2 linked regions of the Alkalihalobacterium alkalinitrilicum genome follow. The protein of the gene in region 1 binds, or shares a complex with, the protein of each later gene. Links are inferred from orthologs where the notes say so. Each region holds a gene or a part of one and is shown in the gene's direction. Other genes may lie near its edges. The genes, in order: mecA and clpC.

Region 1 (9,178 bases):
ATTATTTACTGCACTTGCAATCTGCGCACTACCTATTCCATAATTCGCGGCGCGATCTCTGTCGATCGTTACTGTAATTTCAGGACTTCCGACGGTGAAATTAGAAGATGGCTCACGCACACCGTCAACCGTAGAAATGAGCTCAATAGCCTTATGAGACAAATGGTGTAATGTTTGTAAATCTTGCCCCTTAATAGTTATTGATATTGGATTTTCGGCAAATCCAGTATCACTAGCAGATACTGAGATTTCAGCACCTGGTATGTCTTCTACAAGATTGCGGATCTCTTCGGCAATGGTTAAATCACTCTTTGTTCGCTTGTTAGGTTCATGTAACAAAATACTATATGAAGCCCGGTTCGTCTGCGAACCCGCACCGACCGTAAAATTGTCTGTACCCCCAACAGTGACATAAATTAAGTCAATTTCAGAAAGGTGTTTTATTCTTTCTTCTATTTCATCTGCTACATCCTGTGTACTTTCAAGGGAACTTCCTGCTGGAAGTCTAGCGTCAACACTAATAAAACTTTGATCTTGAGCTGGAAGAAATTCAGTCCCTATAAACGGAATGCCGGCAAAAGAAAGGGCAAATAAACTGAATGAAGTGATCATGACCGTCTTGGGTCGTTTTAACGCTTTGATTAACATTTTTTTATAAAACGATGTTAACCTTTGAAAGCCTTCCTGAAAGAAGGACGTTTCCTCATTTACTTTCATAAGAGTAGAAGATAATAATGGCACAATGATAAGTGCTGTAAATAATGATGCTAATAGAGAAAAGGCGACAGTTAAAGCGAGTGGTTTAAATAACTGTGCAGCTAATCCTTCTACAAAAATGATGGGTAAAAAAACAACGACAGTAGTGAGGGTAGAAGCGATAATTGCCCCACCAATTTCACTTGTCCCTTCAATCGCAGCTTCTTTAATTGAGAGACCATCTTGTCTGAGCCGGTAAATATTTTCTAAAATAACAATTGCATTATCAACCATCATTCCAACACCGAGAGCAAGCCCCCCAAGTGTAAGGACATTCAAGGTTTGTCCACTAAAATACATAAACAAAAAGGTCGTAATAATAGAAATTGGAATTGAAAATCCAATAATCATTGTGCTTCTTATATTCCGTAAAAATAAATAAAGGACTATACCAGCTAGAAGACTTCCTAGTACTATATTCCACGCTACAGCACGGATCGATTGTTCAATAAAACGACTTTGATCAAAGATCGACCGAATTTGAACTCCCGATGGAAGTAACTCTTCTAGCGTTTCTATTTGTTGATTAATATTTCTTGCAACCGCAACGGTGTTGGTGCCCGTTGCTTTTAAAATAGAAATTCCTACACTCGGTTGACCGTTTAAATAACTAACTTGTGTGGTTGGTTTTAATGTTTCAACGACATCAACGATTTCAGATAAAGGGATCGCCCCTTCTTTTGTCGGAATTGGTAACGTTTTAATGTCATAAATGGAAGTAAATTGCCCTGTCACTCGTATCGGTAAATTTAAGTTAAAGTCTTGAAGTTGTCCACCAGGCAAATTTAAGTTTTCACTCGCAATTATTTGTTGGAGATCCGTGATAGATAATCCATATGCGGTTAAACGATTAGGGTCGACGATGAGTTGAATTTCTTGTTCAGTACCACCTTCAATTTGAACGGAAGCGACTCCATCTACTGAATCCAACATGGGTCTTATATCGTTTTCAGCTAATTTCCTAGCTTCAATAATATTCCCGTCAGGTGCACTTACAGCTAGTTGGACGATTGGCAGAAGACTTGGGTCAAATCGAAGAACTTGAGGTGTTGGCACTTCATTCGGTAACGCTTCCCTAATCATATCAATTCGCTCGCGCATATTTAATGTCGCAAAATCCATATCTGTACCCCAATCAAACGCTACAAGAATCAGCGCACCACCTGTTCTTGAAGTAGAAGTCACCGATTCTACATTTGGCAAACTAGACATCATTTCTTCGATAGGTTGTGTAATAATTTGTTCAATTTCTTCAGGACCAGCTCCTTCATAAGAAGCGGTAACTGCAACGATAGGGAAGCTAAGCTCAGGAAATAAATCAACAGATAAATCTTTTAAAGAAACGATACCGAGTATGATGACTAGGCAAATGACCATACCCATCGCTACTGGTCTCAGAACAGATAGTTTAGCAATATTCATGTTATGTTTCACTCGCTTCGTATCGTAATTTGTGCACCTTCTGTTAAACGTTCTTTTCCAGTTGTGACAACCGAATCATTTACTTCAATTCCCTCAAGTACTTCAATTAGATTTCCTTCCCGTGATCCGAGTTCGACCGATTGGCGAACGACAGATGTATCAGCTACTTTATACACATAGGCTTTATTATCTTCATATAAAACACTATCGATTGGAATGACTATGGCTTCATCAATTGTGCCTAAATCAACCATTGCTGTCGCACGCATTCCACCTTTTATCAAAAGGTCAGGGTTTTCTAACTCAGCTTCAACCGTAAACGTATTCGTTTGTGGATTAATGACAGGAGATACTGTTGTAATAGAATTCGGAAACGTTTCATTGAGCCCGTTAATCGTAATATCTACATCCATACCTTGCTGAAGTTTAGATATTTGAAAACTGTTTGCAGAAAACATAGCAATAACAGGATCTAAATTAACAATGACTGCGATGGGAGAATTAGGGACAGCCATTTGTCCAACAGTGACCTCCATTTGAGCAATAATACCTGTGATGGGTGCAGTCAATTCGGTGGCTTGTAACCCTTTTTCGGCCTGTCGGACATTCTGCTTAGCGGTTTCGAGTTGGATTTCTAGTTCCATTGTATTAATCGCAGGTATTTGTTGAAGATTTCCAGCTGCTTGAGAAAGCTCCGCTTGCTTTAAACTTAACTCTAAAGAACTACGAATAAATTCAAGCAAGGCAACATCAGCATTTTCTTCATCAAGATTTTCAAGAGTGCTTCTTGTTGTATTTAACGATTGTTGCATTTCTTGTTGAAGAGTTTGTAATTGTTTTATTTCATTTTGCGCTGTCCGATTTAACTCTCTAGCTTGTTCAAGCGTTTTTTCCAATTCGGCGACCGCATTTTTTGCTTGATTCACTTGTTCTCTTGCTAACTCTGTATCTAGCGTGACTAACAATTCACCTTTTTTTACAGTGTCACCAACACTTTTATGTACATTTTTGACTTCTAGCGGTGTAACAGTAAAAAGAGGGACTTGATCTTTAGGGATCATTTGTCCATTTAATTCTAATGACTGCCGAATGGTTGATTGTTCCGCTTGTTCTACAGATACTAACAAGGATTGTCTTTCGGTACTATCACTCGTAATATCATCTGTACCACAACCTACAAAGAAGACAATGAGAAAAACGAAAACTGTGAATCGATTAAATATATATTTAATCATTATGGTCACTCCTATTATTAATCCTCAGTTTTTAAAAGTCTTATTAAAAAATTTCAATATCTATATTTTTAGTTGAAAAATGAGAGTACTTCCATATGATGTGACAATCATGTAACAACTATGTTATTTTCATTTCAATTTCCTAATTAAGAAGGAAACTTTATAAAAATCAGAGAAGTTTCAGTATGTACTTTTTAAGGCTATTGCTGTCAACAAAGCCTGTTTCCTCTATGAGCATGTTGTATAATCTATGTACATTTATTTTCAAATGGGGGTATTCAATTTAGAATTATTATTGTATAATGCTTAATGTAAGTAAAAATTAATTGTAATGATGTTGATATACATTGTTGAAGGGAGATGTCCATTTATGGTAACCCTATTAACATCACCGAGTTGTACATCTTGTAGGAAAGCTAAAGCTTGGTTAGAAGAACATGACATTCCTTTTCAGGAACGAAATATTTTTGCCGCACCACTATCCATTGATGAAGTGAAAGAGGTCGTAAGAATGACTGAGGATGGAACGGATGAAATTATTTCAACACGTTCTAAAGTCTTTCAAGATCTTGATGTTGAAGTAGAGGCTTTACCGCTTCAAACTTTATTTAAGTTAATCAGTGAAAACCCAGGTTTACTTCGTCGTCCAATTATTTTTGACGATAAAAGGTTACAAGTTGGATATAACGAGGCTGAAATTCGTCGATTCTTACCAAGGAAGGTTAGAACGTTCCACTTATTAGAAGCACAAAAGATGGTCAACTAAATATAAAAAGAGGCTGATAGTTCAGCCTCTTTTTATATTCCATTAAATTAATATTTTGTATAGAAGTATGATAATAACCCGCGTTGTTTAAAAAAGCCTGTTAAAAGAACACCGATAATGACAGCTGCTTGAAAAATAATAGTAATAATTGGATGGCTCTCGAACAAAGGTGCTAGCTGTTCTTCATGAGTGATCATTCTTCCAGCTGTAAAAGCAAGAATACCTGCACCAATGTAAATAACAAATGGAAATCTCTCAAAGAAATAGAGGATCAGTTTACTACCTAAGATAATAATAGGTACAGAAATGATTAAGCCGAAAATGACAAGTGCTGGATACCCATGCGCAGCTCCAGCAACTGCAATGACATTATCTACACCCATAATAAAGTCTGCAATGAGAATAGCCTTAACTGCACTAAATATATTGGACCCACTATGTACATTATGTTCATTGTCCATTTGAGAAATGAGATCGTAAGCGATATAAATTAACAAAGCACCACCAATCGCAAGTAAATAAGGGATTTGAAGAAGTTGAACGGCTACAAGGGTTAATGCGATACGAATAAATAGAGCTAAGCTGATACCGAGAATGATAGCTTTGTTGCGCTGTTCTTTTGGGAGATTACGACAAGCAAGAGCAACAACAATCGCATTATCTCCACCTAAAATGATATCAATACCAATGATGGTTAATAGGGAAATTATAAAATCCATATCCATTTTAAACAATCATCCTTATCTGTTTCATTGACAAAACAAACCGTAATCGCTCATAATAAGTATTTAATAATAAGCATAGCCTTAAAACAAAGGTGGAAAGGTTGTCTTATTCCTAGTCTATACGTCATAATAATAGTTCAGAACAGAAAACTGATCGGGCTGACGCACAATTCAGAAAAAAAAGTAAAATTGTCCGTTTTTTAATTTCCAATTCCGATCATTTTGTCATACAATAGAAGTAATATAGAGAAACTCTAATTTACAATACACCCTCAATGAGTAGTTGAAATTTATTAGAATTACGTCGTTTGGAAGCTATGAATATCAATTTAGAAGGCTTTCTTCTATTGATAATGTCTGGAGGGAGAGATATATGGAAATCGAAAGAGTGAATGAATCTACAGTTAAGTTTTATATTACGTATAAGGATATTGAATCCCGTGGATTTGACCGGGATGAAATTTGGTATAATCGTGAAAGAAGCGAAGAACTCTTCTTTGAAATGATGAGTGAAGCGCATGATCGAGAAGAATTTGAGCTTGAAGGACCACTGTGGATCCAAGTACAAGCTTTAGATAAAGGATTAGAAATTGTTGTAACAAGAGGTCAAATTTCAGACGGTCATGTAAAATTAGAAATTCCAGTTTCGAATGATAAAATGGCTGATTTACCAGTAGATCAAAATATAGTTGAAATGTTAGACGCTCAGTTTGGAAACGGTAATTCTGAGGAAGACATAGATGAAGACTATAATGAAATACTTGAACTTGTGATAGGTTTTGAAGATTTTGAAGATCTCATCGCCTTAAGTCATAGTTTTGTACCAGAAGGAATGGAAAATCAACTTTATCATTTTGAGGGGAAATATTACCTTCATGTTGTCTTTAATGATGACCGGTACGATGAAGATGAACAAGATGATATGTTAAGTCAAATTTTAGAGTATGGCTATGAATCTGAAATTACAATTTATCGTATTCAAGAATACGGAAAATTAGTTATGAAAGACGATGCATTAACAACTGTACGTAATTACTTTAGTTTAAAACACTCCTCAAATAATGAGTGATCGTAGTTTAGAGTTTTGATGAGGCCGACTCATAAGTGTCCTTGCTCTTCGCATATGATGATATATAGGTTATTTCTATATTCATTGTATTGTGATTAGGAGGAGTAACACTTTACATTTGAGTCAGTCTTTTTCTTTTTACATAAGTATATAAATTTAGCTAAATATTAAGTAGACCCTTAACATGTACTCAATGGTGTGTGTCTCTGCAGATGTATTAGATCGTTCAAGGAGATTATTATGAAAACAAGGTTAAATGTAATTATATTTATTTTATTGATTATCAGTGTGCTCTATTTGTTTAGGGACTATATGGAAGGATGGATCGTTGGGGCGTCTAGTATTATCTTTTCATTGTCTGCCCTTTTTATTGCGATTGTCATCTTTTTTGAGAACCGTCATCCGTCAAAGACGTTGACATGGCTAATGGTACTTGGTGTATTTCCAGTCGTTGGTTTTTTCTTTTATCTTTTGTTTGGTCAAAATCATCGAAAAAAAAGGTCATTTATTCAAAAAGCGATTCAGGATGAACAAGCATTTGAAAATATTGAAGGAAATCGGCAAATAGACGAATCACGACTTGAAAAAATGGGTGGACATCATCAATTAGTGTTTCGGTTAGCGCACCGACTAGGTAATAACCCTATATCTTTTTCAACAGAGACGAAGGTATTAACAGATGGTAAAGAAACGTTCGCACATATTTTACAAACATTAAAAATGGCAAAACGGCATATTCATCTTGTTTACTATATTGTTCGAGATGACGAACTTGGACAGGAAATTAAAGAAATTTTGATTGAAAAAGCGCAAGAAGGAGTCAAGGTTCGATTTTTATACGATGCAGTTGGTAGCTGGAAACTATCAAAAAAATATATACAAGACTTGCGGGAAGCAGGAGTGGAACTGAGGCCATTTGCTCCCGTTAAGTTACCTTATTTTACACATAAGGTTAACTATCGCAATCATAGAAAGATCGTCGTTATTGATGGCCATGTCGCCTTTGTCGGCGGGTTAAATATTGGCGATGAATATTTAGGGAAGGATCAGTATTTTGGCTATTGGAGAGATACACACTTGTATGTAAGAGGAGAAGCGGTTCGAACTTTACAACTTATCTTCTTAAAGGATTGGTACTATGTTACGAAGGAAGCTGTTTTAGATCCAGAATATTTTTCACCTGTCCTCGTTGATCGAAATGACGAAGGTGGTGTGCAACTCATATCTAGTGGACCTGATACGCAGTGGGAGGTCATTAAGAAGCTATACTTTTCAATGATTGTTTCCGCTAAAAAATCAATTTGGGTTGCATCGCCTTATTTTATTCCTGATGACGATATTTTAAGTGCATTAAAGATCGCAGCATTAAGTGGGGTAGATGTACGAATTCTAGTTCCGAATCGTCCTGATAAACGAATTGTCTTTTATGCTTCACGTTCCTATTTTCCAGAATTATTAGAAGCAGGAGTGAAGATTTACGAGTATCACCGTGGATTTATGCACAGTAAAATTGTAATTGTTGATAAGCAAATCGCTTCGATTGGAACAGCGAATATGGATATGCGGAGCTTTCATCTTAATTTTGAAGTCAACGCATTTTTATATCGTACGAAAAGTGTGACGAAGCTCGTTAGTGATTATATTTTTGATTTGGAACATTCCAATCAACTCGACTATGAAATTTTTAAGAAACGATCGATTATTCATCGTTTGTTAGAATCAACATCTAGGTTATCAAGTCCGTTATTGTAAAGGCCTTTCTCTATGGAGAAGGGTTTTTATTTTCGTTTTGTAAAATTCCAGTAAAGACAGAAGGGATTATCTCATTGCAGTAGAAGGTATTCGTGGAATATGAAAGGAGTGTGGACTTTGCTTGTAGCACATACCAATGATAAAAAGAGAATTAATTTAGTAAAGGGGTGGAATAAAGAACAATTAGAAAAACTTCGCAAGAACTTTCGCTTCGTTTGTCCCGTTTGTAAAAAGTCAGTAAGACTAAAACTAGGATCAAAAAGACGATGGCATTTTGCTCATTATGGTGAAGTCAGTTGTAATCTTGAGTTAGAAGCCGAATCAGACTATCATTTGTTAGGAAAAGAACAACTTTATCACTGGTTTATCAGCCAAAATATTCATGCGTTACTTGAACCATACTTAACTTCGATAAATCAAAGACCAGACATCCTCATTCATTATCAAAAGCGCTATTACGCAATTGAATACCAATGTTCACCGATCCCCCTTTCATTATTTGAGAAACGAACGAGGAGTTACTTGGAAAAAGATATCTTGCCTATTTGGATCTACGGCGGCAATCGACTTACTCGTAAGTCTTCAATACTATTCTCACTATCTCCGATCGAATGGGCAGCATTACAACCTCATGTTCAGCTTGATAACTTCCTACTTTATTATTGTTCCACTACGCAACAATTTTTTTCCTTACTAAATGTCTCCTCTCTTTCGTCACAATCAGCCTTATCCCAAATAAAAATCACACGGCTCCAAGATTGTTCTTTTGCATCGTTATTAGGTAACGTTGATGTTTATGACGATAACTGGAAGTTATATTGGATTACAATAAAAAAGAAATGGCGTTATAGTGTGACGCCTTATCCAAGTCGGACGCAAAAATATTTTAATGACTATTGTTTACAGCGCAAGATCTCTCCTTGGTTATATCCGATTGAAGCAGGATGGCCAACGAAACACCATCAATGGTTTGAAACTTCTCCACATATATGGCAAACATTCATCCTTATCTACCTATTAAATTTTCCTCTTGAATACAAATTTACTTTTCAAGATGTATATCGATACTTAAAAGAGTTGGTAAAAACGAACATCTGTAGAATTAGATCGCTCCCATATTATGAGGGACATTTTTCGTATGCGATTATGTCTTATTTACAACTCCTCCTTCATTCTGGTTTTATTAAAAGGAATAAAACTAAAGAATTTTTTAGAGTAAAAGAGATCAAATATCCACAGTCTATCGAAGAAGCGATTAAAAGAGACGAAGAGTTTGTTAAGAATGTAAAAATTAATTAAATATTAATGGGTAAATAAAGGAATGTTATTATCCATATAGAACGTATATTAAGTAGAGATAACAATCATCCTTTTAGTGATTATGTAATCACTGTAAAAAAGGAATTAGAGAAACAATGGAGGTATAAATTATGGCAAAAGCTACAAAATCATT
Region 2 (9,322 bases), 1.3 Mb from region 1 along the record:
ACCCTGGGGATAACAGGCTTATCTCCCCCAAGAGTCCACATCGACGGGGAGGTTTGGCACCTCGATGTCGGCTCATCGCATCCTGGGGCTGAAGTAGGTCCCAAGGGTTGGGCTGTTCGCCCATTAAAGCGGTACGCGAGCTGGGTTCAGAACGTCGTGAGACAGTTCGGTCCCTATCCGTCGTGGGCGTAGGAAATTTGAGAGGAGCTGTCCTTAGTACGAGAGGACCGGGATGGACACACCGCTGGTGTACCAGTTGTTCCGCCAGGAGCATAGCTGGGTAGCTACGTGTGGACGGGATAAGCGCTGAAAGCATCTAAGCGTGAAGCCCCCCTCAAGATGAGATTTCCCATTACGTTAAGTAAGTAAGACCCCTTAGAGATGATGAGGTTGATAGGTCTCGGGTGGAAGCGTGGTGACACGTGGAGCTGAGAGATACTAATCGGTCGAGGGCTTATCCAAAACATAAAGCGTTGATATTCTTCTAGTACATTATCCAGTTTTGAGAGAATGACTCTCAATCATAAGCATCGAAGAACTTCGAAGCTTATCACAACTTAAAAAAGGATTTTCAGAAGCAAGAAGTTCGAGGAAGTGAAATTCTGAGGAGTGGAGCGTATCGGAAAGGTAACCGACTAAGTTCGTCACGTCCTGTGACAACGTCGGCACTAGTACATCCTGTACGTCGGAACACCGCAAGAATTGAAACTGACGAAGAAATTCGCAGCTTATCAAAAATCCTAATAGGAAATTGTTAGAAGCGAGTAGTTCGAGGCAGCAAGTTCACGAGTAGCGGAATGTACGTTTGAAGGGTACATGAGCAACGCAGGGAGCGCAGCCAACGAAGAAATGCGAAGCTTATCACAATTTTATAAGTCTAGTGGCGATAGCGAAGAGGTCACACCCGTTCCCATGCCGAACACGGAAGTTAAGCTCTTCAGCGCCGATGGTAGTTGGGGGCTTCCCCCTGTGAGAGTAGGACGTCGCTAGACACCAGGCACAATCCCATGTGGGTTGTGCCTTTTTTTTGTGAAAAAACATGAATAAGCTACAGGAGATGAAGAGCTTTTAGCTCAAAGAGACGCCGAGTTACGAAGGAAAGTAGAAAACAACGAAGTGTACAGTAATTAAATGATATTCAATCAGTTTAGGCAGTCAAAAAATTGTGACAGAAAAGATGGAATTGAGAAAAAAATTTTACCGAGTTGTGACAAAAAGTAAAACTTATTGATAAGACCAAACGAAATTCAACAAAATATCAACTTCCATAGAGGGAGAACCAACAAAGGGCGATGTATTTTTGTCTACTTTAAAAGAGGATTTTTAAGGGTTCGCCTCGAAAGTATTCTTACATACATAAATCGAATGAAATGAAAAAAATGGGCAATAATATTAGGTGTATGTGTTTGCAACTCTCAGTTATTTTTTTTATAATAAAGATAGTCAAAGATAGTCAAAGTCAAGGAGGGGGGCATGATGAGGAATACCTCAGATATTATTGAGCAGTATTTAAAAAATATTCTAACGAATAGTGATGGAGAGCTAATAGAAATTAAACGAAGTGAGTTAGCCAAACGCTTTCAATGTGTTCCATCACAAATCAATTATGTGATCAGTACACGCTTTACAATTGAAAAAGGCTATATTGTTGAAAGTAAACGCGGTGGAGGCGGGTACATTCGAATAATAAAAGTCAAAGCGCATAACCAAGCAGATCTCTTCGAACAAATGATGCAACTTATAGGTGATAGGGTGAGTCAAGTCCATGCCGAAGCCTTAATCTCGAGACTATACGAAGAAGGGGCAGTATCTAAACGGGAAGCGAATTTAATGTATAGTGTAGTTGATCATTCATTATTTAATACAACGAACCCCGTACTGCGTGATTATATTCGAGCAAATGTTCTTAAATCAATGCTCCAAACTTTAAAATATCGAGATTAACTAGTTTTTTCTTTCACAACACGTCCATACTTAATGTTTTAAAGGGAGAGGTGGTCAAATGATTTGTCAGGAATGCAATCAACGTCCTGCCACTTTACACTTCACTAAAATAATTAACGGTGAAAAAACAGAATTTCATATATGTGAACATTGTGCGAAAGAAAAAGGTGAGTATTTTCCTGGGTCAAATAGCTTTTCTATTCACCAACTATTATCAGGTTTATTAAACTTTGAACAACCGATTTCAAAAGGGCATACATCAGGAGCCTCATCAAAACAGTCTCTGACCTGTGACAAATGTAAAATGTCCTATGAACAGTTTGTCCGTACAGGCCGATTTGGTTGTGCAACATGTTATGAGACATTTAGTGATAAATTAGATCCCATTTTAAAGAAAGTCCATAGTGGTAATCATACTCATTCAGGAAAAATCCCGAAAAGAATTGGTGGTACGATTGAAGTTCGGAGGAAAATTAACTCCTTGAAAGAGGCTTTACAACGCCACATTACTAAAGAAGAATTTGAAGAAGCAGCTATTGTAAGAGACCAAATTCGTACTTTGGAAAAATCTGTGTTCAACCAAGGGGAGGAGTAATAAATGTCACTTGAACGTTTTATTAGTGAAGCTATTAGTCCTTGGATGAAAAAAGATGGTCCAGATTCGGATATTGTGTTAAGTAGTCGAATAAGATTAGCTAGAAACCTAAAAGATTTTACGTTCCCAATTTTAGCTACTATGGAGGAAGCAAATTTAATTGTTAACCACATTAGTACAAATTTATTAAAAAGCCCTTATAACTTTATAGGACCACTAGAACTTCTTCCAATGGATGATTTAAAAGCAAATGTTAAGAAAGTATTAGTTGAGAAGCATTTAATTAGTCCTCATTTATCAGAAGAATCAAAACATGGTGCAGTTCTTTTGAGTGAGGATGAATCCGTTAGCATTATGATTAACGAAGAAGATCATTTACGAATCCAATGTTTATTTTCTGGATTTCAACTAAATGAGGGGCTTGTTTTGGCCAGTGGATTAGATGATTGGATTGAAGAAAAACTGACCTACGCCTTTGATGAAAAGAGGGGTTACTTAACTAGTTGTCCAACAAATGTTGGCACAGGTTTAAGAGCTTCAGTAATGATGCACTTACCTGCATTAGTCATGACACAGCAATTGACTAAAATATTACCAGCGATCAATCAATTAGGACTAGTCGTTCGAGGAATTTATGGCGAGGGCAGTGAAGCGCTAGGTAACTTGTTTCAGGTTTCCAATCAAATGACACTTGGAAAATCAGAACAAGATATTGTCGAAGACTTACGTGCTGTGGTTATTCAATTGATTCAACAAGAACGAGCAGCGAGAGAGATGCTCTTACAATCGTCTAAAATCCAATTAGAAGATCGCGTGTTTCGTTCCTTTGGAATTCTATCGAATAGTAGAATTATGGAAACAAAGGAAGCGGCACAACGACTATCCGATGTAAGATTAGGGATTTACTTAGGTTTAATTAACGGTATATCAGGCAATATCCTTAATGAACTTATGATCTTAACGCAACCAGGATTTTTACAGCAGTTCGCCGGGGAAACGCTTTCTCCAAATCAGAGGGATGAGCGAAGAGCAGCATTAATTAGAGAACGTCTTAAACTTGAAGACGTACAGAAATAATCTTGGAGGTGTGTTGAATATGATGTTTGGAAGATTTACTGAAAGAGCACAGAAAGTATTAGCCTTAGCACAGGAAGAAGCAATTCGTCTAGGTCACAACAATATTGGGACTGAACATATACTGTTAGGACTTATTCGTGAAGGAGAAGGCATTGCAGCTAAAGCACTTCAAGCCCTGGGTTTAGGTTCAGATAAAATTCAAAATGAAGTAGAGACGCTAATTGGGACTGGTCAAGAAGGTACGAAGACTATTCACTATACTCCTCGTGCAAAAAAGGTGATTGAACTTTCTATGGATGAGGCACGAAAGTTAGGTCACTCTTATGTAGGAACTGAACACATCCTATTGGGATTAATACGTGAAGGAGAAGGAGTAGCAGCACGTGTTTTAAACAACTTAGGTGTTAGCTTAAACAAAGCACGTCAACAAGTTCTTCAACTACTTGGAAGTAGCGAGGCTTCGGGTGGTAATCAACAGTCTGGCACTACCGCTCATGCCAATACACCAACATTAGATAGTCTAGCTCGTGATTTAACGGCAATTGCTAAAGAAGAAGGATTGGATCCTGTTATTGGTCGAAGTAAAGAAATTGAGCGTGTGATCCAAGTACTTAGCCGGCGTACAAAAAATAACCCAGTTCTTATTGGAGAACCTGGTGTTGGTAAAACGGCGATTGCTGAAGGATTAGCGCAAGCGATTATTAATAACGAGGTTCCAGAAACCCTACGAAATAAACGCGTTATGACATTAGATATGGGTACTGTGGTAGCAGGTACAAAATATCGTGGTGAATTTGAAGATCGCTTGAAAAAAGTGATGGATGAAATTCGTCAAGCTGGTAATGTTATTCTATTTATTGACGAACTCCACACATTAATTGGAGCAGGGGGAGCAGAGGGAGCAATTGATGCTTCAAACATATTAAAGCCATCCCTTGCTCGTGGAGAATTACAATGTATCGGTGCAACAACATTAGACGAATATCGTAAATATATCGAAAAAGATGCTGCTTTAGAGCGTCGTTTCCAACCGATCCAAGTTAATGAACCGACAAATGATGAATCCATTCAAATTTTAAAAGGCTTACGTGACCGTTATGAAGCGCATCATCGTGTGACCATTACAGACTCTGCAATTGAAGAGGCGGTTAAACTTTCCGATCGCTATATCTCTGATCGATTTTTACCTGATAAAGCAATTGATTTAATCGATGAAGCTGCATCAAAAGTTCGCCTTCGTTCTTATACAGCACCACCGAACTTAAAAGAACTTGAAGGAAGATTAGAAGAAACACGAAAAGAAAAAGATGCTGCAGTACAAAGTCAAGAGTTTGAAAAGGCAGCTTCATTACGTGACTCAGAACAACGTTTACGAGAAGAATTAGATACTATGAAAAATGAGTGGAAAAAGAAGCAAGGGCAAGAAAATACAGAAGTTACAGTCGAAGATATTGCACAAGTTGTGACGAGTTGGACAGGAATTCCTGTATCGAAACTAGTAGAAGAGGAAACCGACCGTCTTCTTCGAATGGAAGAAATTCTTCATCAACGCGTCATTGGTCAAGAAGAAGCTGTTAAATCGATTTCTAAGGCGGTTCGCAGGGCACGTGCAGGCTTAAAAGATCCGAAGCGTCCTATTGGATCATTTATTTTCTTAGGACCAACAGGTGTTGGTAAAACAGAACTTGCTCGTGCAGTAGCAGAAACGTTATTTGGTGATGAAGATGCGTTTATCCGTATTGACATGTCTGAGTATATGGAAAAACACGCAACAAGCCGTTTAGTAGGTTCACCTCCAGGCTATGTTGGGCATGAAGATGGCGGACAATTAACAGAGAAAGTTCGCCGTCGTCCGTACTCAGTTATCTTATTAGACGAGATTGAAAAGGCACATCCAGAAGTATTTAATATTTTGTTACAAGTGTTAGAAGATGGTCGTTTAACCGACTCGAAAGGACGTACGGTAGATTTTAGAAATACAGCCGTCATTATGACGTCAAACGTTGGAGCAAGTACGTTACGTAAAAATAAATCATTAGGGTTCACTGTTGATAGTGAAGAACAAGAATATAAAGATATGAAAGGTAAAGTGATGAGTGAGCTAAAAAATAGCTTCCGTCCAGAATTTTTAAATCGTATCGATGAAATCATCGTCTTCCACTCGCTTGAAAAGAAACATATTCGTGAAATCATTACTTTAATGGCTGAGCAATTAGAAAAGCGTCTTGCTGAGCAGGGAATTCAGTTCGAATTAACCGAGGCTGCAAAAGATAAGATTTCAGATGAAGGGTTTGACCCAGAATATGGGGCGCGACCATTGCGAAGAGCACTCCAAAAACAAGTAGAAGATCGTCTATCCGAAGAATTATTAAAGGGTATGATCAAAAAGGGGCAAAAAGCGATTATCGATGTTAAAGATAATGAGCTTTTTGTAGAAACAAAAGAAAGTGCTCAAGTATAAAAAGGGATTTTATAAAGTCTGAGGAAGGAATTCTAATTTTCTTTAGCCCTTTTGTTTATCTTTTGCACACTGTTTAAGTAAGGAACTGGGGGAGTTGCTCCTTCAGTTCCTTTTCAATCGTAAACATAATCCATAAAGATTGATTATGGCTATATGCAGAAATTAATGAGGAAAACAATGGGGTTCATCGTGCTTAACGATACTCATGTTTTTCTAAAAACCATTCATGATACAATTACTATACGAGTAGGTTATAAAGAGGGGAACAGAATGGCGAAAAAGAAAACGAAATTTGTATGTCAAGAATGTGGCTACGAGTCGACGAAGTGGATGGGAAAATGTCCAGGGTGTCATAGTTGGAATTCAATGGTTGAAGAGTTTATTGAAACTGCAACAAAAGGGAGAAGCTTTGTAACAGGAGAGCGTTCTGAAACGTCTGTGAAGCCACAACCAATTACGAAAGTAGAAAATGAACTTGAGGAAAGAATTAGTACAGATATGAAAGAACTAAACCGTGTGCTAGGTGGAGGTATTGTTCCAGGGTCACTCGTATTAGTTGGAGGAGATCCAGGAATAGGGAAATCGACGATCCTACTACAACTATCCTACCAACTTGCGAAAAATTCTTATAAAGTACTGTATATTTCGGGTGAAGAATCGATGAAACAAACGAAGTTAAGGGCAGATCGTTTAGGTGTTTTAGCTGATCAATTGTATGTCCTGTCTGAAACCGACGTTGATTATATTGAAAAAGCTATTAATGATATTCAACCGACACTGGTGGTCATTGATTCCATTCAAACAGTGTTTCAACAGGATGTCACGTCGGCACCTGGAAGTGTTTCACAAGTTAGAGAGTGTACAGCTGCATTCATGCGTATTGCGAAAACAAAAGGGATTGCCATTTTTATTGTTGGACACGTTACCAAACAAGGTTCGATTGCTGGACCTAAATTATTAGAGCATATGGTCGATTCTGTTCTTTATTTTGAAGGAGAAAGACATCATACGTATCGAATATTAAGAGCAGTAAAAAATCGGTTTGGCTCGACAAATGAAATTGGTATCTTTGAGATGAAGGAAGGTGGCTTGGAAGAAGTCATTAATCCATCTGAAATTTTTTTAGAAGAACGAACAGAAGGAGCTGCAGGATCGACTGTTGTAGCTTCAATGGAAGGCACGAGACCAGTGTTAGTCGAAATTCAAGCCCTCGTATCCCCAACAAGCTTTGGTAATCCTAGAAGAATGGCGACTGGGATTGACCATAACCGTGTATCTTTATTAATGGCTGTATTAGAAAAGCGGGTAGGATTACTTCTACAAAATCAAGATGCATATTTAAATGTTGCCGGTGGCGTTCGTTTAGATGAACCAGCAGTTGATTTAGCTATTGCTCTAAGTATTGCTTCAAGTTTTCGAAATCAATCCACTCAACCAACGGATGTGATGATTGGGGAGGTAGGGTTAACAGGAGAAGTGAGACGAGTAGCACGGATTGAGCAACGAGTAAATGAAGCGGCCAAACTTGGTTTTCAAAGAGCAATCATTCCTCAAAAAAATATTGGAGGGTGGACCATCCCCAAAAATATTCAAGTCATTGGTGTAGAAACACTTGAAGATGCTTTAGATGTTGCACTAGGAGGCTGAAAAAGATGGAAGAGCGGAAAAAGGGTACCTTTATCACGGGTGTTTTGAAACTAGTAGCACCTGGCACCAAATTAAGAGAGGGTATTGATAATGTACTTCGAGCGAATACAGGTGGATTGATTGTCTTAGGGCATAATGCAGAAATGCAAAATATAGTAGACGGCGGTTTCTTTATCGATTGTGAGTTTTCTCCAGCCTATTTATATGAGCTTGCTAAAATGGACGGGGCAATCATTTTAAGTGAAGATGGTAAACGAATATTATATGCAAACACACAATTAAATCCGAATAACTCGATTTCTTCTAATGAAACAGGAATTCGACATCGGACTGCAGAACGAGTAGCAAAACAAACAGGCAAATTAGTTATTTCCATATCACAACGTCGTAATGTAATAACTTTATACCAAGGTGAACACCGCTATTCACTAAGAGATATTGGTGTCATCCTCACAAAAGCAAATCAAGCAATTCAAACACTTGAGAAATACAAAACAGTACTAGATCAAGGAATTACTAACTTAGGGGCGTTAGAGTTTGAAGAACTGGTTACTTTTCAAGAAGTATTTCAAGTCATTCATCGAGTTCAAATGGTGTTACGAATAAAAAACGAGATCTTGAACTATGTGAATGAGCTCGGAAGTGAAGGCCGTTTAATTACTATGCAACTAAATGAACTTGTTGCAAACATTGAGAGAGAAGCGCTTCTCTTATTAAAAGACTATGTTAAAGAACGTTCACAAGATGCTTTTGAAACATTAAGAGATTTACAGAAACTATCGAACGAAGAGTTGTTAGACGAACAACTTGTTGTAAAGTTATTAGGTTACTCAAAAAACTTTAACATACAAGAACAAACCGTTTGTCCGAGAGGATACCGCATTCTTTACAAAATTCCGCGTCTACCATCCTTAGTTATAGAAAACTTAATCGAAACATACGAAAATTTAAGTCATATTATGGTTGCGTCTATTAAAGAATTAGATGAAGTAGAAGGAATCGGCGAAGCGCGAGCAAAAATGATTAAGCAAGGTTTAAATCGTATCCAAGAACAATTATTTATTGATCGACATATATAAATTTATTTCGACAAAAAAAGAAAATTCGCTGTAAATTATTGACGAAAAGAATGTAAAGTTATATAATAGAAAGTTTTAAATTGACATTTAACAATAATATCTGTTACGGTTATTTGTATACTATATACTAAGTAACTATTGTGTGATTTTGTGGAAAATGTAATATGCTACGTTTCAAATTTAAAAGTTTGTCTATAATAATAAAAGGAGGTGAAATCATGCTAAAACGAATAGTCCAACTATTTTTTGTCCTAGTAGGTGGAATATTAGGGTTTCTCTTTATTCCTGAATTAATTGATATACTTAATTTAGGGGAACTGCCACCGTGGGTTATGAGTTCTTATGCAGGAGCTATTTTTGGAGCAATTATTATTTATCTTACTACTTTTTGGTTAGCTGATTATATTGTAGGTTTGATGAGGTTGATGGAAGAGGCCATTGTTAAAGCCCCGATAACAGATGTTCTTTTTGGGACGATGGGCCTTATTGTAGGTCTTATTGTAGCTTATTTAATTGGTA

Evidence for each region.
Region 2: the proteins of mecA (region 1) and clpC are in contact, whole or in part, in a solved structure (PDB 3PXG), measured with the Bacillus subtilis proteins. The link is inferred for Alkalihalobacterium alkalinitrilicum from one-to-one orthologs.

What each region holds. Positions count from the first base shown.
Region 1 is NZ_KV917368.1:4,937,329-4,946,506, forward strand. The notes cover bases 4,157-7,125. They hold mecA (adaptor protein MecA), read left to right. Parts: upstream 4,157-5,277; coding sequence 5,278-5,973; downstream 5,974-7,125. Other genes in these bases: spxA (transcriptional regulator SpxA), read left to right, coding at 4,157-4,179; BK574_RS23820 (TerC family protein), read right to left, coding at 4,227-4,904; cls (cardiolipin synthase), read left to right, coding at 6,214-7,125. Also shown: BK574_RS23805 (efflux RND transporter permease subunit), read right to left, coding at 1-2,190; BK574_RS23810 (efflux RND transporter periplasmic adaptor subunit), read right to left, coding at 2,187-3,413; more of spxA, read left to right, coding at 3,784-4,156; more of cls, read left to right, coding at 7,126-7,725; BK574_RS23835 (competence protein CoiA), read left to right, coding at 7,843-9,024; pepF (oligoendopeptidase F), read left to right, coding at 9,156-9,178. UniProt on the Bacillus subtilis protein: Enables the recognition and targeting of unfolded and aggregated proteins to the ClpC protease or to other proteins involved in proteolysis. Acts negatively in the development of competence by binding ComK and recruiting it to the ClpCP protease.
Region 2 is NZ_KV917368.1:3,627,221-3,636,542, reverse strand. Bases 3,244-6,356 are described here. They hold clpC (ATP-dependent protease ATP-binding subunit ClpC), read left to right. Parts: upstream 3,244-3,635; coding sequence 3,636-6,077; downstream 6,078-6,356. Other genes in these bases: radA (DNA repair protein RadA), read left to right, coding at 6,348-6,356; BK574_RS17655 (protein-arginine kinase McsB), read left to right, coding at 3,244-3,616. In the rest of the region: BK574_RS17665 (CtsR family transcriptional regulator), read left to right, coding at 1,477-1,944; BK574_RS17660 (protein-arginine kinase activator protein McsA), read left to right, coding at 2,003-2,539; more of BK574_RS17655, read left to right, coding at 2,543-3,243; more of radA, read left to right, coding at 6,357-7,724; DNA integrity scanning diadenylate cyclase DisA, read left to right, coding at 7,730-8,803; BK574_RS17635 (PIN/TRAM domain-containing protein), read left to right, coding at 9,022-9,322. UniProt on the Bacillus subtilis protein: Competence gene repressor; required for cell growth at high temperature. Negative regulator of comK expression. May interact with MecA to negatively regulate comK.